3 linked regions of the Arthrobacter crystallopoietes genome follow. The protein of the gene in region 3 interacts with the protein of the main gene of each other region in a pairwise test. Links are inferred from orthologs where the notes say so. Each region holds a gene or a part of one and is shown on either strand. Other genes may lie near its edges.

The links.
Region 1: the proteins of dnaA (region 3) and nadE interact in binary tests that used the Escherichia coli proteins (3 or more experiments, as listed by UniProt). The link is inferred for Arthrobacter crystallopoietes from one-to-one orthologs.
Region 2: the proteins of dnaA (region 3) and dnaB interact in binary tests that used the Escherichia coli proteins (3 or more experiments, as listed by UniProt). The link is inferred for Arthrobacter crystallopoietes from one-to-one orthologs.

The regions. Positions count from the first base shown.
Region 1 is NZ_CP072014.1:1,087,648-1,094,127, reverse strand. Bases 912-3,796 are described here. They hold nadE (ammonia-dependent NAD(+) synthetase), read left to right. Parts: upstream 912-1,884; coding sequence 1,885-2,709; downstream 2,710-3,796. Other genes in these bases: J5251_RS05105 (hypothetical protein), read left to right, coding at 3,621-3,796; J5251_RS05110 (exodeoxyribonuclease III), read left to right, coding at 2,815-3,618; J5251_RS05120 (sugar phosphate isomerase/epimerase family protein), read left to right, coding at 912-1,819. In the rest of the region: J5251_RS05125 (Gfo/Idh/MocA family protein), read left to right, coding at 1-793; more of J5251_RS05120, read left to right, coding at 824-911; more of J5251_RS05105, read left to right, coding at 3,797-4,448; J5251_RS05100 (RNA polymerase sigma factor), read right to left, coding at 4,462-5,706; J5251_RS05095 (YciI family protein), read right to left, coding at 5,733-6,176; J5251_RS05090 (LacI family DNA-binding transcriptional regulator), read right to left, coding at 6,317-6,480. UniProt on the Escherichia coli protein: Catalyzes the ATP-dependent amidation of deamido-NAD to form NAD. Uses ammonia as a nitrogen source.
Region 2 is NZ_CP072014.1:677,725-684,171, reverse strand. What follows is about bases 1,426-4,277. They hold dnaB (replicative DNA helicase), read left to right. Parts: upstream 1,426-2,092; coding sequence 2,093-3,463; downstream 3,464-4,277. Other genes in these bases: J5251_RS03265 (metallophosphoesterase family protein), read left to right, coding at 4,063-4,277; J5251_RS03270 (TetR family transcriptional regulator), read left to right, coding at 3,587-4,063; J5251_RS03280 (hypothetical protein), read right to left, coding at 1,426-1,501. Also shown: J5251_RS03290 (hypothetical protein), read left to right, coding at 1-204; J5251_RS03285 (DUF1801 domain-containing protein), read right to left, coding at 280-717; more of J5251_RS03280, read right to left, coding at 758-1,425; more of J5251_RS03265, read left to right, coding at 4,278-4,584; J5251_RS03260 (2-hydroxy-3-oxopropionate reductase), read left to right, coding at 4,647-5,522; J5251_RS03255 (DUF3817 domain-containing protein), read right to left, coding at 5,536-5,997; J5251_RS03250 (LysE family translocator), read right to left, coding at 6,111-6,368; J5251_RS03245 (DUF2795 domain-containing protein), read right to left, coding at 6,391-6,447. UniProt on the Escherichia coli protein: The main replicative DNA helicase, it participates in initiation and elongation during chromosome replication. Travels ahead of the DNA replisome, separating dsDNA into templates for DNA synthesis.
Region 3 is NZ_CP072014.1:918,701-925,117, reverse strand. What follows is about bases 1,018-3,839. They hold dnaA (chromosomal replication initiator protein DnaA), read right to left. Parts: upstream 3,227-3,839; coding sequence 1,808-3,226; downstream 1,018-1,807. Other genes in these bases: rpmH (50S ribosomal protein L34), read left to right, coding at 3,655-3,792; dnaN (DNA polymerase III subunit beta), read right to left, coding at 1,018-1,250. Also shown: gnd (phosphogluconate dehydrogenase (NAD(+)-dependent, decarboxylating)), read right to left, coding at 1-61; more of dnaN, read right to left, coding at 126-1,017; rnpA (ribonuclease P protein component), read left to right, coding at 3,867-4,250; membrane protein insertion efficiency factor YidD, read left to right, coding at 4,247-4,654; membrane protein insertase YidC, read left to right, coding at 4,661-5,626; J5251_RS04220 (protein jag), read left to right, coding at 5,623-6,180; 16S rRNA (guanine(527)-N(7))-methyltransferase RsmG, read left to right, coding at 6,223-6,417. UniProt on the Escherichia coli protein: Plays an essential in the initiation and regulation of chromosomal replication. Binds in an ATP-dependent fashion to the origin of replication (oriC) to initiate formation of the DNA replication initiation complex once per cell cycle.

The sequences.
Region 1 (6,480 bases), 170 kb from region 3 along the record:
CGAAAAAATGGCCGCCGCCGCCCGGGAGGCATCCACCCGGGGCGTCATCGCGATGACCGGCTTCACCTACCGGCGGATTCCGGCCCTGGTGCTGGCGCGGCAGCTGATCGCGGACGGAAAGCTGGGGCAGGTCCGGCAGGTGCGCTTATCCTACCTGCAGGACTGGCTCGCGGACGAGGCCGCGCCCATGACCTGGCGGCTGCGGAAGGAAACGGCCGGTTCCGGCGCCATCGGGGATCTCGCCTCGCATGCGGTGGACCAGGTCCAGTTCCTGCTCGGCGAGCACGTGGCCAGCGTCTCCGCCACCATCAACACGTTTGTTCCGCAGCGCACCGGCCCCGCCGGTCCCGAGCCGGTGACGGTTGACGACGCCGCCTGGGCCACGCTGCGGATGCCCTCCGGCGCGGTGGCGAGCGTGGAGGTCAGCAGGTTCGCCACTGGTCGGCGCAACGCGCTGCAGATCGAGGTCTACGGCTCGGGCGGGCACCTGCGCTTCGACCTCGAGAACCTGAACGAACTGCATTATTACGACGCCGGGGCGCCGGCAGCGCTGCAGGGTTCAGCACGGATTCTGGTCACCGACGCGGAGCACCCCTATCTGGAGGCCTGGTGGCCGCCCGGACACACCCTCGGCTGGGACCACGCCTTCACTTCGCAGGCGGCGGACTTCCTGACCGCCATCCGGACCGGCACCCCGCCCGCGGCATCCTTCGAGGACGGCCTGGCCGTGCAGCGGGTGCTCGACGCGATGGAACGCAGCGCCGCCCAGGCGAGCACCGCCGTCGTTATGTGATCCTTGAGTCCAGACAGAAAGCGAGCAGCCATGGCACGCAACTACACGCTCTTCACCGGCCAGTGGGCGGACCTGCCCTTCGAAAAGGTGGCCGAACTGGCCGCCGGTTGGGGATACGACGGCCTGGAGATCGCGGTGTCCGGGGACCATCTGGACGCGTGGCGCTGGGACGATGACGCCTACATCCAGGACCGGCTGGACATCCTGGCGCGCAACGGGCTAAAGGTCTGGGCCATCTCCAACCATCTGAAGGGGCAGGCGGTGTGCGATGACCCGATCGACTTCCGGCACCGGGACATCGTTGGCCCGCGGGTGTGGGGTGACGGCGATCCGCAGGGCGTCCGCGAGCGCGCCGCGGAGGAAATGAAGCTCACCGCACGGCTGGCACAGCGGCTCGGGGTCAAGACCGTGGTGGGGTTCACCGGCTCGTCCATCTGGCAGTACGTGGCGATGTTCCCGCCGGTGTCCGCCGAGGTGATCGACGCCGGTTACCGGGACTTCGCGGACCGCTGGAATCCGATTCTGGATGTGTTCGACGAGTGCGGGGTCAGGTTCGCGCACGAGATCCACCCGTCCGAAATCGCGTACGACTACTGGTCCACGGTGCGCGCCTTGGAGGCGATCGGCCACCGGGAGGCCTTCGGGATCAACTGGGACCCCAGCCACATGATGTGGCAGGACATCGACCCGGTGTCGCTGATCTGGGACTTCAAGGACCGGATCTACCATGTGGACTGCAAGGACACGAAGCTGCGGATCACCGGCCGCAACACCCGGCTGGGCTCGCACCTGCCCTGGGGCGATCCGCGCCGCGGCTGGGACTTCGTCTCGGCTGGGCGCGGCGATGTCCCGTGGGAAGCGAGCTTCCGGGCGCTGAACGCCATCGGCTACGACGGGCCGATCAGCGTGGAATGGGAGGACGCCGGGATGGACCGGCTGCGCGGCGCGCCGGAAGCGCTGGCGTTCCTGAAGCAGTTCGACTTCACCCGGCCCGAGGCTTCCTTCGACTCCGCCTTCAAACAGTAGCGTGCACCGGTTCAATGTCGGCGCGGGCAACACGCCGGAAACAGAGTGCAGGTAGGCTGGCTTCCATGCGTGAACTCCAGGCGAAAATCATTGCAGAAATGGGCGTGCGGCCCTCCATTGATCCCGAGGAAGAAGCCCGTCGGCGGGTCACCTTCCTGAAGGACTATCTGAAGGCCAGCCGCACCAAGGGCTTTATCCTGGGCATCAGCGGCGGGCTGGACTCCACCGTGGCCGGAAAGCTGGCCCAGCTGGCCGTCGACGAGCTCGAAGCCGAAGGCGTGGAGGCCAACTTCGTAGCGGTCCGCCTGCCCTACAAAGTGCAGCATGACGAGGAAGACGCCCTGGCGGCGCTGAAGTTCATCGACCCGAAGACGTCGTGGACCTTCAACGTGGCTGCGGCGGTGGACGGTTTCGAAACCGAATTCACCACCACCACCGGTGAAAAGATCACCGACTTCAACAAGGGCAACATCAAGGCCCGGACCCGGATGATCGCCCAGTACGCCCTGGCCGGCCAGCACAACTACCTGGTCATCGGCACCGACCATGGCGCCGAATCAGTCACCGGCTTTTTCACCAAATTCGGTGACGGCGGCGCGGATATCCTGCCGCTGTTCGGACTGAACAAGCGCCAGAACCGCCAGCTCCTTGAACACCTCGGCGCCGAGGAACGGCTGTACAAGAAGGCACCGACGGCGGACCTGCTTGATGACCAGCCCGGCCGCACGGATGAGGACGAACTCGGCCTCTCCTACGACCACATTGACGACTACCTCGAGGGCCGCGATGTGCCGGAAGAAGTCGCCGAGGCGATCGAGCACCGGTATCTGATCACCCGGCACAAACGCACGGTTCCGGTGACCATCGCGGACGACTGGTGGCGGAACTAAACTCCGAGCTGGCCGGCTACCGCACCCTGCCGGTCGATTTTTTCGACCCCGTCGGTCCCGGCACCCGATGAACAACCCGGCTGCCAGTTCGGTAACGTAGTCAGCGTGAAGATTGCTACGTGGAATGTTAACTCGATCCGTGCCCGCGCCGACCGTATCGAGGCATGGTTGCTGCGCTCCGACGTGGATGTGGTGGCCATCCAGGAAACCAAAGCCACCGATGAGAACTTTCCGTGGGAGCTGTTCGAAAATAACGGCTACGAGGTGGCCCACTTCGGGCTGAACCAGTGGAACGGCGTCGCCATCGCCTCCCGGGTGGGGCTCGATGACGTGGAGCGCACCTTTATGGACCAGCCGCACTTCGGCAAGACCGATGATGCCGTCCATGCCGAAGCCCGTGCCATCGCGGCCACCTGCGCTGGGGTCCGGATCTGGAGCCTTTATGTACCGAACGGCCGGGCGCGCAATGACCCGCACATGGCATACAAACTGCAATGGCTCGACGTGCTCAAGAAACACGCCGCGGACTGGCTGCAGGCTGACCCGCAGGCACAGATCGCCCTGACCGGGGACTGGAACATCGCCCCGCGGGACGAGGACGTGTGGGACATCGAAAAGTTCCAGCGCGAAGAACTGACCCACGTCAGCGAACCCGAGCGCGCCGCCTTCCGCGCCTTCGAGGAAGCCGGCTATATCGACGTCGTCCGCCCGATCCACCCGGGTCCGGGCACCTATACGTACTGGGACTACACCCAGCTGCGCTTCCCGAAGAAGGAAGGCATGCGGATCGACTTCGTGCTGGCCTCGCCGGCGCTGGCCTCGCGCGTAACCGACGCGATCATCGACCGCGAGGAACGCAAGGGCAAGGGCGCCTCCGACCACGCGCCCGTGATTGTGGAACTGGACTAATGATGACCAGCTTCCCGTACGTTTCCTACCTTCGGGTCTTCGAGCCCCTGGATGCCTTCTCCGATGATGAGCAGCTGCTCATCATGGAACAGCGCAGCCGGGACCGCCGGATCACCGAGGAGCTGGACCGCGGGGAGTCGCTGCGCCGCATCACCCGGACGGTCTCCGACCCGTTCCCGCACGACAGCGAGGATCTGGTGCGCGTGCTGCACTACCCGTCGCCGGAGGGCCTGACCACGCCGTACTACTGCCCCAACCAGCTGGCCGTGCGCAGCACGTTGGCGGCGGAGTCTATTTCGCACAGCCTGCACAACCCGCTGCTGGGCTTGCTGCTGCCGGAAGCGGCGCGGGATGCCCAGCAGCAACGGCTGGATCCGGACACCTTCGCGGATTCACTGGCCAAGCTGCACACCAGAAGTTCCACCTGGGGCATCCCGTTCGGCTGGTTTGTCCTCTTCCGCGAAGACGACCACGCCGAAGTGATCGAGGGCCGCCACGGCGTGGAAACCGTGCGGCTGAGCGCGCCGCTCATGCAGTGCATCGACCGCGCCCGGTATGCCGCGGCCAGCCTCGCGGTGGCGGCGCCGGGACTTGACCTGCTCGACGAACTCACCGAAATCACGGAGTGGATGGAAACGTTCACACTGACGGGCATGCTGGAACTGGACTACGGCCGCGTGGCGGACATGGTCTACCCGGACGATTCGCCCTCCGATGTCCAGGCCGGCATCGAATCGCTCGCTGAGGGCGATATGACCGGGGCCGCTGCCGCTTACCGGCGCCTGGCCACCCGTTGGATCAAGATCCGGCAGCTGGCGCGCGCCTCCTGAGCCTTCCGGGCCGTCAGACCTCGGCGGCCTTGCCTTCCAGAACCGCTCGTTCACGGTCATTCCTGGCCAAAGCCGCGGCCACGGTAAACTCCGCGCGGGCCTCCTCCCGCCGGCTGAGACGGGCCAGCAGTTCGCCGCGGACGCTGGGCAGCAGGTGCGATCCGCGCAGCGCGCCGTCGGAGCTGAGCCGGTCCACAATGGCGAGCGCCGTTGCCGGCCCGGTAGCCATCGATACGGCGACGGCGCGGTTGAGTTCCACCACGGGACTTGGCGCGATCCGGCCGAGCGCCTCGTACAGCAGCACGATGGCCGGCCAATCTGTGTCATCGACGCTCGCTGCAAGGGCGTGGCACTGGGCTATCGCGGCCTGCAGGGCATAACTGTTCCTTCCCCGGCCCATTGCATCGGCCCGTGCCAAGGCGGTTTCGCCCCGCCTGATCTGGGCCCGGTCCCACCGGCTCCGGTCCTGGTCTGCCAGCAGGACCGGGGTCCCGTCCGGCCGGGTGCGGGCGGCGAAACGGGAGGCCTGGAACTCCATGAGCGCCACGAGAGCATGGGCCTCGGGCTCACGCGGCACCAGCCCTGCGAGGATGCGGCCGATCCGCAGTGCCTCGTTGGCGAGGTCCGGCCGGAGCCAGCGGTCGCCCGACGTCGCTGCATACCCCTCGGTAAACATGAGGTACACGACGCCGAGGACCGCGCCGAGCCGTTGGCCCCACTCGTTCGGCTCCGGGACCTCGAAGGGAACCCGGGCGGCCGCGAGGGTCTTCTTGGCGCGCACGATCCGCTGCTGGATAGTGACGACGGGCACCAGGAACAGCCGCGCGATCTCCTCCGTGGTCAGGCTCCCGACAATCCGCAGCGTCAGGGCCACCTGCGCCTCGCGCGGGAGGACGGGGTGGCAGGCGGTGAATACCAGCCGCAGCACGTCGTCGTCCAGCGGTTCCCAGGCCACCGCGTCCTCGTCCTGCAGCCCGCGGGCTATCTCGCGGTAGCGCTCGTCGAGCCGGGCGGCCCGGCGCCACCCGTCGATGGCCTTGCGTTTGGCCACTGTGGTGAGCCAGGCGCCGGGATTGCGCGGAATGCCGGATTCGGGCCACTGGGCCAGGGCATCGGTCACAGCCTCCTGGGCCAGGTCCTCCGCGAGCCCGACATCCCCGGTCGCCCGCGCCAGGACCGCCACGATCCGAGCGCCTTCGATCCGCCACAGCGCATCAATCCGGCGCTGGACCTTGTCCGCTTCCTCCGCACCAGGCATGACGGGCTCCCGCCGCGCGGCTTGTCCTAGCCGATCTCGCTGTTCAGGTCCGCTTCCTGCTTGCGCCATTCGGATTCCTTCTGGATGTATTCGTTTTCGGCAAAATCGGCGAAATCTGCCTCCTCGGTGATCCGGCGGACTTCGAGCTTGGAACCGGGACCAAGCGGGCAGCGGCTCGCCCACTCGACGGCCTCTTCCTTGGACGAGACCTGGATGATCCAGAACCCGTTGAACAGCTCATGGGTCTCTCCGTAGGGGCCGTCCGTGACGACCGGCGGTTCACCCGAGAAGTCGACAACGAAGTTCGCGTCCTCGGACACGTCGGCCAGACCGTCCCCGCCCAGCATGACTCCGGCCTTGATGAGCGATTCGTTGTAGGCGCCCATCTTATTGATCATCTCCTCGAAGGGGATCTCCTTCGAGGCCGCAAGAGTTTCGGCGGTGCTGCGCATGATGAACATGTATTTCATGGTTCTCTCCCTATCTGGATGAAGGCGCCGTGCGCGTCCTTCTACTATTGCGTCGAACCGGGCACGTGGGAATCGACACGGCGCCGAAAATTTCTTTGACGTCTTTACGTCGCCGTCTCTTCGGCCACGCCGGACAATGATTACGACGACGGCGGCGGTGCGGTGGAGCGGCGGATGATCAGCTCATGCGGCTGGTAGGGCGGCGTGTCCAGCCGCGGCGCCCCCCGTAGTTCGCCGAGCAGCAGCTCCGCCGCGTAGCTGCCCTGGCTTTCGGGGCTTTGGCGCAGCGTCGTCAGGCCCATCG
Region 2 (6,447 bases), 240 kb from region 3 along the record:
GCCGCGACCGGCGGAGCCGGACTGATCCTGGCTCCGCTCGTGGCATTGCCTGTGCTCATGTTCGCGCTGGGCGGCGTGGCCTTGGCGGTTTCCGCACTCGCCCGGCGAACCCATGCCCGCCGGCTGGCCGCAATCGGCCTGATCCTCGGGATTGTCTGCGCCGTGCCGCCGGTGTGGCTGTGGGTATGGCTGCTCGCCGGTTAGCCCCTGTGCCGCCGCTTAGGCCTCGCGCCGCTCCTTATCCAGTGCCTGCGCCATTAGCCTCTGACTGCGCTCCGGCTAGTACCGGCTCTGCAGCGACTCGTGGACCGCAGTCGTCATGTGTTTGTAGCCGAGGCTGATCAGCGCCCTGAGGACCGCGAGGTCCACGTCTGCCAACTTGTTGACATAGAGGCAGGCCGCCCCGGTCTTGTGCTTGCCCAGCCCCTCCAGCAGCGGCGCTGACCCGGGCGCATAGGTCAGTCCGTAGAGCGCCAGGGTGCCCTTGCGCGGGGAGAAACCGACGGCGGCAGCATCACCTTCGCGACCGCTGGCGTATTGGTAGTGGTAACTGCCGAAGCCAATGATGGACGGCCCCCACATGACTGGCGGCTGGCCCGTCAGATCCTCGAAGAGGTCCAGCAACACCTGTGCGTCCGCCCGCCGGACGGGATGCTCCACAGCATTCACAAAGTCGTCGGCGGATTCAGTGGTGGGCGCAGTCTTGTTTTCAGCCATGGGGGCAGTCTGTCAGATGGGTGACTTCCGCGAGAAGGGCTCAGGGGCCTTCCGGGGCTCCGGCCGGGGGCTCGTCGTGGATGAGTTCCACAAAACCGGATGCTTCCTGCTGGGACGCGTCCGAGTGTTCCATCAGCAGTTGGACCGCGGCTTCCTTGTCGCCGTCGAGCGCCCTCGCCCTGATCCTGGCAAAGACCTCGTCATTGAGCCGGGTACTCGCGATTTCCCTGATCTCATCGCCCTTGGAGACGATGGCCCGGTAACGGTAGCCCGTGGCCGGAGTGACGCTTGCGCGGGCAGCCGAGGCGTCGGCAGCGGCGCTTGACTCCGGAGTGGCGAGCGGTTCAGGAGGAGTATCCGGTTTTGAAGCGGTGCTCCTCTCGGTAGGGCCGACCGACTCCGGCTGGGCGGTGTCGGGACCATCCTTCGGCTTGGGCCCTGGCGGGGGAGTGTAGGGCTGGGGGTGTGCGGACATATTTGCGACGGCGGCAGCGGCTTCGCGCAGTCCGGCTCCGGTCGCAGCCCGGTAGTCCTTGATCGCCCGCAGCGCATCACCCCTTGCGATAGCGGAGTAGACAGCCGTGTGCTGCTGCTGGTTCAGCCGGCTGCTGGCCTGCTCGGAATGCTCCTTGGAGGTAGCAGGCGCCGCAGTCAGGTTGGGCCGGCGGCCGGTTGCGCCGCCGTCGTTGGTGGGTGCGGCTCTGCGTTTGGCCGTTTTCAACAGGAGCAGGCCGAGCACAACGACGACAACCAGAATCAGCAGAGGGATCAGGAAAAGCTCCATGTGATCAATCCTACGGGCACAACCAGAGGGGCAGCAGCCTTCCGCCCGAGACTGCCGCCAACTAAAAGTGGGGCGGGATTTTCCGTTTTCAGGCCGGATGGGTAACGACGCACGTCAGTGGCGCAGGGTGGGCACACCGTTGCGGTCCGCGCGTGGAAAACGTTGTGGATAACGACGTGAATAAGCAGCTTGTAGGGCTATGTGAGGCATCTGTCAACACGAGCGGTGTGGATGAATGGTCCACAGAAAATCTTTTAATCCACAGAGGGGAATAAAAGTTTCCGCAGGTCAGAGCCATGTTACTCGCAAGTTAACTTTGTTATCCACAGTTGTACACACAGGCTGTGCACAAGACACGCCGCCTAATCCACAATTAATCCACAGAGCCGGTGGATAACTCGCTTGGTTCTGTGTGGATAGAGGGCTAACGTTGCGGAGTATCCCTCAACAGACCGCGATCCGGTCTCTAGTTTTTCGTGCCCTCAACCGGGAGCAGCGGAAAGCGTCGGAGGCGGCTGATATACCCGTTTCAACGGGCGAGGCGGGATGCGATTGCCCGGTTTGTCGTTTTAGTAGAGAAAGCAGGCAGCGGTGACTTTAGTACATGCCGACTCCGCCCAGGCTGGCCGGGAACCGGATTTCGCACGTACCCCGCCTCAGGATCTGGTAGCCGAACAGTCAGTACTCGGCGGCATGATGCTGTCCAAGGACGCCATCGCCGACTGCGTCGAGGTGCTGCGCGGCGTCGACTTCTACCGACCCTCGCATGAAGCGATCTATGAGGCCATCATCGACCTCTATGGCCGCGGCGAACCTGCGGACGCCGTCACCGTCTCCGACCTGCTGACCAAGCGCGGCGAAATCTCGCGCATCGGCGGACCCGCATACCTGCACACCCTCATCCAGTCCGTCCCCACTGCTGCCAACGCCGGCTTCTACGCGGAGATCGTGCGTGAACGTGCTGTGCTCCGCCGGCTGGTGGATGCCGGAACCAAGATTGTCCAGCTCGGATACTCGCAGGATGGCGAAGTCGACGATATCGTCAACCAGGCGCAGGCCGAGATCTACACAGTGGCCGAGCGCCGCACGGCTGAAGACTATGTCGCGCTGAAGGACATTATTGAAGGCACGGTCGACGAGATCGAGTCCGCCGGCCATCGCGGCGAAGGCATGACGGGTGTTCCCACCGGCTTCTACGAACTCGACGAACTGACCCAGGGCCTGCACGGCGGACAGATGATCGTTATCGCGGCCAGGCCGGCTGTGGGCAAATCGACGTTCGCATTGGATTTTGCCCGGTCCGCAGCCATCAAAAACAACATGACGACGGTCTTCTTCTCCCTGGAAATGGGTCGGAACGAGATCGCCATGCGTCTGCTCTCCGCCGAGGCAACCATCGGCCTGCAGGACCTGCGCAAGGGAACCATCAAGGACGAGCAGTGGGGCAAGATCGCCACCACTATGGGCCGCATGAACGATGCTCCGCTGTTCATCGACGACAGCCCCAACATGTCGCTGATGGAAATCCGGGCCAAGTGCCGTCGTCTTAAGCAGCGCCATGACCTCAAACTGGTGGTCCTGGACTATCTGCAGCTGATGTCCTCCGGCAAGCGCGTGGAATCGCGCCAGCAGGAAGTTTCCGAGTTCTCGCGTGCGCTCAAGCTGCTGGCTAAGGAACTCGAGGTTCCCGTGATTGCGCTCTCGCAGTTGAACCGTGGTTCCGAACAGCGTACGGACAAGAAGCCCATGGTCTCCGACCTTCGTGAATCGGGCTCGATCGAGCAGGATGCGGATATGGTCATCCTCCTGCACCGCGAGGACATCTATGACAAAGAGTCACCTCGCGCAGGTGAAGCCGACGTGATTGTGGCCAAGCACCGTAACGGCCCGACGAAGACCATCGTGGTCGGCTTCCAAGGCCACTATTCACGCTTCTCGAACATGGCCGTCGAGCACGGCTAAGTAGTACCAAGCGCCTCCACCACAGCGGGCGCATGCCGATGGGTGGGTTGCAGTGGGTTGCAGTGTGTCGTGGCTAGACTTGAAGGCAAGCGGAGAACCCGCAGACAAGTAGCTGGAGGAGATATGTTCAGGCCCGGGGCGCCCATCGAGGAAATCGAACAGGACGTCGAAGAGATTATTACCGAGCTGGTCCACCAGCTGGGCAGACTGGCCGAACGGGATCCCGTCCCAGCAGGTGCAGAAGAACGGGCCTACATCCGGGCTTTCGCAGACGCCAGGTCAAACGCAGACCGGAACCAGGCAGCACTGCTCGCCACCGCCGTGGCCCGGCCGAATCTGGCCGAGGCGCTGATCTACTTGAACCGCAGGCTGGACAGCCGCGACCTCGACCCGCGGGACCCCGCGGGCATCATCGGTATCATCGTCCGCCTCGCCATGGACGGCCTGTGGGTCAGTGACATCCTGGATGAAACCCGCTTCACCGCCGCAGAGCGCCGCAAGCTGACGGGCATCCTGGAAGGCATGACCTACCTCACGGACAACCGGTTGGAAACACTTCTTGCCGAAACGGCACCAGAGCGGAAGGCGCAGGGCGTCTAGTGGCCAGAAGGCTGCTGCTCGTCGCGGACACCCATGTTCCCAAGCGCGCGCGGCAGCTGCCCGCCGAGGTCTGGGACGCCGTTGAGCAGGCCGACGTGGTCTTCCACGCTGGCGATTGGGTGGTCCCGGAGCTGCTGGACGAATTTGAACAGCGGAGCAGACAGCTGGTGGCAGTCTTTGGGAACAACGACGGCGAAGAGCTGCGGACGCGGCTGCCGGAAGTCGCCAGAGTAGCAATCGAGGGCGTCCGCTTCGCCATGATCCACGAGACCGGAGCCGCCGTCGGGCGCGAAAAGCGTGCCGATGCGAACTTCCCCGAGACAGATGTGCTGGTCTTCGGACACAGCCACATTCCGTGGGACACGACGTCGCCCGGCGGTCTGCGGCTGCTCAATCCAGGCTCGCCGACAGACCGGCGGCGCCAGCCGGTCTGCACCTACATGACAGTCCTGGTGGACGCGGGCCAAGTGCTCGACGTCGACCTGGTCACCGTCCGCAATCGATTACCGGGACCCGAGTGATGGCCACTACAGTGGCCGGCAGGTGTGTGGCGTCCGATTTCCACGACGAAGGCAGGTTTTTCATGACGAAGATTGGTTTCATCGGCTTGGGCATTATGGGCGGCCCGATGGCGGCAAATTTGGTCAAGGCAGGGTTCGATGTGGCCGGGTACAACCGCTCACAGGCCAAGGTGGAGCGCTTCGTCGAAGCCGGTGGCACCGGTGCTGCCACCGTGGCTGAAGCCGTTCGGGACCGCGACGTCATCATTACCTGCCTGCCGGATTCGCCCGACGTCGAGGCGATGGCCCTGGGCGACGACGGCGTTTTTGCCCACGCCCGCGAAGGTGCCCTTTTCATTGACATGAGCACCATCCAGCCGGCCACGGCACGCAAGCTCGCCGAGGCAGGACAGTCGGCGGGCTTCGGCGTGCTCGACGCGCCGATCAGCGGGGGCGAACGCGGCGCCATCGAAGCCACGCTGTCCATCATGGTCGGTGGGGAAGCCTCCGACGTGGAAACGGCCCGGCCCGTCTTCGAGGCCATGGGCAAGACGATCGTCCATGTCGGTCCGGCCGGGGCAGGGCAGACGGTCAAGGCCGCCAATCAACTGATCTGTGCTGTCAACATCCAAGCCGTGGCCGAGGCCATCGTTTTCCTGGAGGCCAACTCGGTGGATCCGACTATCGCCATCAACGCCCTCTCCGGCGGTCTCGCCGGCAGCGCGGTGCTGGAGCGGCGCGCACCCAGCATGGTGGAACGGAATTTTCAGCCCGGCTTCCGCGCGGAGCTGCACAACAAGGACTTGCGCATTCTCACCGCGGCCGCACGGGACGCGGGAGTCACTATCCCCTTGGGCACGGCGGCGGCTCAGCTCATGGCGGCGCTGGTGGCACAGGGCGACGGAAAACTGGACAACACTGCGCTGCTGAAGCTGGTCGAACAACTCTCCGGCCGGTAGCCGCGGACGGACCTTACGCGAACCAGGTGTCGGGCGGGCCGAGGAACAGCAGGAAACTGAAGACCGCGGCCACAGCAATGAGTGCGACGACGATGGCCGTGATGGGCTTGCGCAGCACCCACGCCTGGAGCTTCTCAAGCAAGCCGCGCGGCTCCTCGCCGCCAACGGCCAGGCGCCAGCCACCGTTGAGCAGGCCCCTCTTGTCCAGCGACTTTTCCATCGGGATGGTGGCATAGGGAATGACGGCGGAAACCAGTGCGAGGAGGCCGGTTTTGGCCGGCCACTTCTGGTTGACCCACATGAAGCACGTGACCGCCGCGTAGCAAAGGAACACGAACCCGTGGATGCCCCCGCCGATGCGGACGCCTACCTCAGTGGTTTCGGTGACGTACTTGAGGAACAGGCCGATCAGCAGCAGCGTCCACGTCACCGCCTCGGCGAAGGCGACAGAGCGGAACAGGGCGCGCGGAGACATAAGGGTCCTCTACTGGGGAAAATGGATCCCTTCCAAAATACCGCCCCGACGCGTGCCGGCGCACCTTGGTGCAGAACCGACGCACCCTCGCCGAGGGGACGCACCCTGGAGGGCTACCGGGTTTCCATGGACAGGGCAGTGCCGAATCCGATTATGACAGTGCCCGTGATTCGGTCCGTCGTCTTCGCCACCTTCAGTGTCCGCAGCCATTTCCGGGCGACATGCGTGCCGAAGATTATGCCGGTGAACCACAGCAGGCCCAGCAGGTTGTGTACCGCGGCCAAGGCTATGGCCATCAGGAGCGGAGCGGCTTCGTCCGGAATGAACTGCGGAATCATCGCGATGTAGAAAACCCCGACCTTGGGATTCAGTAGATTCGTACCGGTTAGGCTCTTAACTGTTGGAGATGGCCTTGTTGACCTCGGCCGGAGTCTCGTAGTCCTTCTCCGG
Region 3 (6,417 bases):
GTTGGCGCATGTTGAAGCCCATTTTCCCAAGTCCAATGAGGCCGATGTGCATAACGATCACTCTTTCCCGGTTGTGATTGAGACTAGTGGCGCGGGTCTGAACTGAGGTTCTTGCTGCTTTCGGCTTATTGGTTCGGCAAACGTACCGGCATCAGCAGGTAGCGGTAGTCTTCCTTGTCTTCGCCTTCTAGGTCATCCTGCGCTGACATAACCGCCGGCTTCGGCGGAGTCGTGAAGGAGAAGCGGACGTATTTGCTGCTGAAGGCATTGAGACCTTCAGACAGGTAGTGCGGATTGAAAGCGACGGTAATTTCATCCCCGGACAAGGCTGCTTCGATGGCTTCGGAGGCCTGGGCGTCTTCGCCTGTGCCGGCATCCAGCGAGAGCTGGCCGTCGGTGAAGGCAAGGCGGACGGGCGTGTTGCGCTCGGCCACCAGGGATACGCGGCGGACTGCCTCAACGAGCACGGAGGTCTCGACCGTTGCGTGGATGGGTGTGTTCTCGGGGAACAATGAACGGATCTTCGGGTAATCGCCGTCGACCAGCAGCGAGGTGGTACGGCGACCGCCGCTCTCGAAGCCGATCAGTTCGCTATTGTCCGATAGCGCAATGCTCAGATCACCGGAACCGCCAAGGGTCTTGGCAACTTCGTTCAACGTCTTTGCCTTGACCAATGCACTTGTAGAGATACCAGGGGTGGTCGGCCGCCAGGCCACCTCACGCAGTGCCAGACGGTACCGGTCGGTGGAAAGCAATGTGATGAGGTCGTCTTCGATCTCCATGCGGACGCCGGTCAGGATCGGCAGGGTGTCGTCCCGGCTCGCAGCGATGATCACCTGGCTAACTGCTTCCGCGAAAGCTTCTCCATCAACAACACCGCTGATATCCGGCAGGGCAGGCAGTTCGGGGTAGTCGCCGACCGGCATGGTTGCCAGGTTGAACCGGCTACTGCGGCAGGTCAGGGTCACCTTCGTGCCATCGGTGGAAACATCAACGGGGGCCGAGGGAAGGCTCCGGGAAATGTCCGCGAGGAGCCGGCCGGAAACCAGGATAGTGCCTTCTTCGCTCACGTCCGCCGGAATCTGGAGACGGGCGGATATCTCGTAATCGAAGCTGGCGATGCTGACCATGCCCGCTTCGGCTTTGATGAGCAGGCCTGACAGCACGGGAACAGGGGGCCTCGGCGACAGCGAGCGGGCTGTCCAGGTAACGGCCTCGGCCAGGACATCCCGATCAACTCTGAACTTCACTGAAGTGTGCCGCCTTTCACAACGTACATGCCGGGGAATGCCAGTGGTCACAGCTGTGCTGCTCTTCCCGGCAGAAAGAACCGGCGGCTGCTGTGGACCAATGACAACAATTCTCTGTGCAAGCTTAGCCGCCAGACAGGCATTCTCACACCGGAGGTTGATTTCGGTGGATCAGAGCATGAGGGATCGGAGAGCTTTGATCGGGAGGGTCAAATGTTATTTGGAAAAGCCTGAATAGATGGGATTCGTAGTGTTAATAACGTCTGTGGATACTGTGGATAACTGCTTCTGGCCGCGGCTGCTGGCGAAATCGTCCTGTTCACAAGATGTGTAGTTCCTCCGTCGGCGCCTGTGAGGTCGTGTGGACAAGAATCCTTGTGATTATTGGGATCCACAGGCGACCCCGTAGTTATCCCTTGATGAAGTGCGGTTCTCCACTTAATGATCCACAGCTTTATCCACACCTGTTAATTTCGGACCGATAGCGAGGTCTGAAAGAGACGCTTCAGAAACAGATCGAGGGTACGAAAGGTACCTGGGGAGTGGTCTTTACGGGTTCAGCTCTCGCGCTGCTGCTGCTTGATGAGGTTGGTTAGCTCGGTGACCTGGTTGTAGATCGCCCGACGCTCAGCCATCAGTTCCCGGATCTTTCGATCCGCATGGATGACCGTTGTATGATCTCGGCCACCCAGTTCCTGACCGATCTTCGGCAGTGACATGTCCGTCAGCTCCCGGCACAAGTACATGGCGATCTGCCGGGCGGTCACGAGCGTGCGGGTCCTCGACTTGCTGCACAACTCCTCGAGACTGAGTTTGAAGTAGGCCGCAGTCTGACCCAGGATCGTGGTCGACGTGATCTCTTGTGCCCCGTCGTCGGTAATCAGGTCCTTGAGGACGATTTCTGCCAGGCCCATGTCCACGGCCTGACGGTTCAAACTCGCGAAGGCAGTGACACGGATCAGAGCGCCTTCGAGTTCGCGGATGTTGGTGGAGATTTTGGATGCGATGTACTCAAGCACCTCATCCGGAACGGAAAGCCCCTCGCTGATGGCCTTCTTGCGCAGGATCGCGATGCGGGTTTCCAACTCCGGAGGCTGGATGTCGGTCAGCAGACCCCACTCGAAACGTGAGCGCATCCGTTCTTCAAACCCGGAAAGCTGCTTTGGCGGAAGATCTGAGGTGATGACCACCTGTTTGTTGTGGTTGTGCAGCGCGTTGAAAGTGTGGAAGAACTCTTCCTGCGTCGCATCCTTGTTGGCCAGGAACTGGATGTCATCGATGAGGAGAATATCCACGTTCCGGTACAACTGCTTGAAGCTTGCACCTTCATCGTCCCGAATGGAGTTGATGAAGTCGTTTGTGAACTCTTCGGAATTTACGTAGCGGACACGGATCCCGTTGTAGAGATGCCGGGCATAATGCCCGATCGCGTGGAGCAGGTGGGTTTTGCCTAGCCCTGAATCACCGTAGATGAAGAGCGGGTTGTAGGCCTTTGCCGGAGCTTCGGCCACGGCCACGGCAGCGGCGTGTGCAAACCGATTCGACGAGCCGATGACAAAGGTGTCGAAAATGTACTTCGGATTGAGCCGGCCGAACTCATGCGAGGTGCTCGGCGGAGTGGGCTGTGCGCGAATTTCGTCGCCCGTGGTGCTGGCCGGTGATGGGGCAACTTCCGGTTCGGGTTCCGGTTCCGCCTGCGTGACCATGTCGGTATCCACAGAGAATGCACAGAGGATCTCGTCCTGGAAGACATCGCGGAGGGCGTCCTGCAACGGCTCCTTGAGCTGCTGCGATTGGAAGACTTCCCTAGTGAGTTCATTGGGAACAGCTACCAACAGCGTGGTTCCAATCAAGCCCTTGGCCTGGGCGAGGACTACGAAACCTCGCTGCCGGGGACTGACTCTGTCGTCCCGTTCCAAGGTGCGAACCACCTTACGCCAGGAGCTTCCGACGTCGTTTATCTGGTCCGTATCCACCGAAAACCCCTCAAATAGCAGTAATGCAAATTCCTCCACTTCCCGTTTTACCGGATCCAGGACCTTCATCCACAGAGTTATACACAGACGTGGATAAAGTGCTCCTGCCAAGAGTAGATGATGATTCTGGTAGAAGATAGCTGGAAAGTGGCCTAGGTAAACTAATGCGGCCGGCGCCAGTGAACGAGGTCCGCCAGAGGTTGTCCACAGGTGTTTATCCACACCAGTGGATATCAACGGCAGAGTGCTGGTTTGACGGAACACCGTTCGAACCCCTACCGTTATGTAGTCCTTCGTGTCTGCTTTGTGCATACCCCCATGCCTTTTGTGAGGTTGCCAGAGCAGATGCCCAATAGAGCGTCCGCCTGTTACTTCCCCTTGTTGCAACGGGCTGAGGCGCATCTGTCGATCGTCTTGGAGTAACCACCGTGAGCAAGCGGACTTTTCAGCCGAATAACCGCCGTCGTGCCAAGAAGCACGGCTTCCGCCTTCGCATGCGTACCCGCGCCGGCCGTGCCATCTTGGCAGCGCGCCGCGGCAAGGGCCGTACCGAACTGTCGGCCTAACCAGCTGCCGTTTGTCGAATCCGGCTGCTTTGTCTTTCAGCAGCCGCGCAACGGGATAGGTAGCTTTCAGTAGCATGCTGCCCAGTAAAAACCGGATGCGCTTTTCGGCAGATTTCTCAACAACTGTACGTTCCGGCGCCCGCTCTGGGCGTCGGAACTTAGTGTTATACGCGGTTCCCACTGCCCTGGACCGGCCGAGCACTTTCGGCTTTATCGTGTCCAAGGCGGTGGGGAACGCTGTGACCCGTAATCTCGTTAAACGGAGACTGCGGGAGATCGCGGTGCACAGTCTCAGGGCTTATCCACAGGGGCTTTCTGTTGTCGTCAGGGCATTACCCGCGGCGGCGAACGCAGATTTCTGCGCTCTGAGCAATGACTACCGCAAGACATTTGCAGCAGCGACGTCAAAGTTCCGCGCGGCATTGCCCGCGGCTGAGCAGAGAGGACCCGCCGAATGAGCACAACAAGCCATTCGCCGGCGCAACCTCCTGCCCCTGCCTCTTCCTCCGCCGCGCGTTTTGTCTGGGCCTTGCCGCAGACTTCGCTGATCGGATTGCTAAAGGCATACCGCAAAGTCGTTTCTCCTGTATACGGGCAAGTGTGCCGGTTTTTCCCCTCTTGTTCGGCCTATGCGCTGGAAGCGGTGACGGTCCATGGAACCGTAAAGGGAACATGGCTTGCGGTGCGTCGGCTTTCGCGTTGCCACCCCTGGAACAGCGGCGGCGTGGATCACGTTCCGTTGTCCCCTTACTATGAGCGTCTGCTTCGGGAGAATCCCGCTGGAACGCCACGGATTATTGTGCTGAATCACCCGGAGATTCCGGCCGACGATGAAGGCCGTCCAAGCGGCCCGAGGAGCTAACGAGTAATGGACTTCCTGAACACCATACTTTTCCCTTTTATGTGGGTGGTCTCATGGATCATGCGGGCGTTCCACGACCTGTTCACCACCTTGGGAATGGATGCGGCGAACGGCTGGACCTGGACACTGTCCATCGTTGCTCTGGTACTCGTCATCCGGGCTGCTCTCATCCCGGTGTTCGTCAAGCAGATCAAGGCTCAGCGCGGAATGCAGGCGCTGCAGCCGGATCTTCGTAAGCTTCAGCAGAAGTACAAGGGCAAGACGGACCAGCTCTCGCGTCAGGCGATGACGCAGGAACAAATGGCCCTGTACAAGAAGCACGGCACCAACCCATTCTCGGCCTGCTTGCCGATGCTGATTCAGATGCCGTTCTTCTTTGCCTTGTTCCAGGTACTTAGCCAGGCGTCCGGGGCTAGCGACGAAGGCCGTGGTATCGGTGCCTTGTCTGCCCAGGACATTCAGCAGTTCGATGCCTCCACCATCTTCGGGGCACCCCTATCGGCCTCTCTTCTTCACGGCGGCGGTGGCGACAATCAGGTTGCCGTGATCGTGCTGTCGATCATCATGATTTTGGCGATGACTGCCTCGCAGTTCATCACGCAGAAGCAGATCATGTCGAAGAACATGTCCGAGGAAGCACTGGCCAGCCCGTTCATGCGCCAGCAGCAGATGATGCTGTACATCCTCCCCCTGGTGTTCGGCATCGGCGGTATCAACTTCCCCATTGGTGTCCTCATCTACTGGACCACTACCAACCTTTGGACAATGGGCCAGCAATTCCTTGTGATCAGGCGGATGCCCACCCCCGGTTCGCCTGCTGCCAAGGCCTTAGCTGAACGTCGTGCACGGAAGGGACTGCCCATGGTCCCCCTTCTGGGTGAGAAGAAGTCCGAGGAACCGGCCGTCGAGGCCCCGGCTGCCACCAAGGTGCAGCGCCCGCAGCCCCAGCGTAAGAACAGGAAGAGAAAATGAGCACCGAGAGCGTCTCCGATACATCTGCCGATCAGTCAGCACTGGAAGCCGAATCGGAAGAGTCGACACAGTCCAATAACGCGAGCCGTTTGGAAGAAGAAGGCGACGTAGCTGCGGACTACTTGGAAGAGCTGCTGGACATCGCCGATATTGATGGCGACATAGACATCGAAGTCCGGAACGGACGCACCTACATTTCGATTGTTTCTGAAGAGGACGACAATGATGCTCTTGAAGCGTTGGTCGGCCGTGATGGCGAAGTTCTGGAGGCACTGCAGGAACTCGCACGGCTGGCCGTTCTGACGTCCACCGAGAACCGATCACGGCTTGTCCTTGATATCACCGGCTACCGGGAAGAACGTAGCGTCGAACTGCACAAGATCGCGCAGGACGCCGTTGCCAAGGCAAAAGAGACCGGCGAAGAGGTCGCTTTGGCACCGATGAGTGCTTATGAGCGGAAAATCGTCCATGACGCGGTGGCTGATCTCGGGCTGGCCAGCGAGTCGGAAGGCGAAGGAGCCAACCGACACATCGTCGTCTCACTGGCTTCCTAATCCTGCCGGCCGCTGGCCTGACCTACTTATCGAGGTATATACGTGGTTGAAATAACGCCGAAAGAGAAGGCAGCGGCATCGTCGGTATTTGGCGACCGAACAGCGCTGGCAGAGCGTTACGTGCAGCATTTGGCGACATCGGGCATGGAACGAGGCTTGCTGGGTCCCCGTGAAGTGCCTCGTCTTTGGAGCCGACACGTGCTGAACTGTGCGGTCGTAGCGGAACTGATTCCCGCC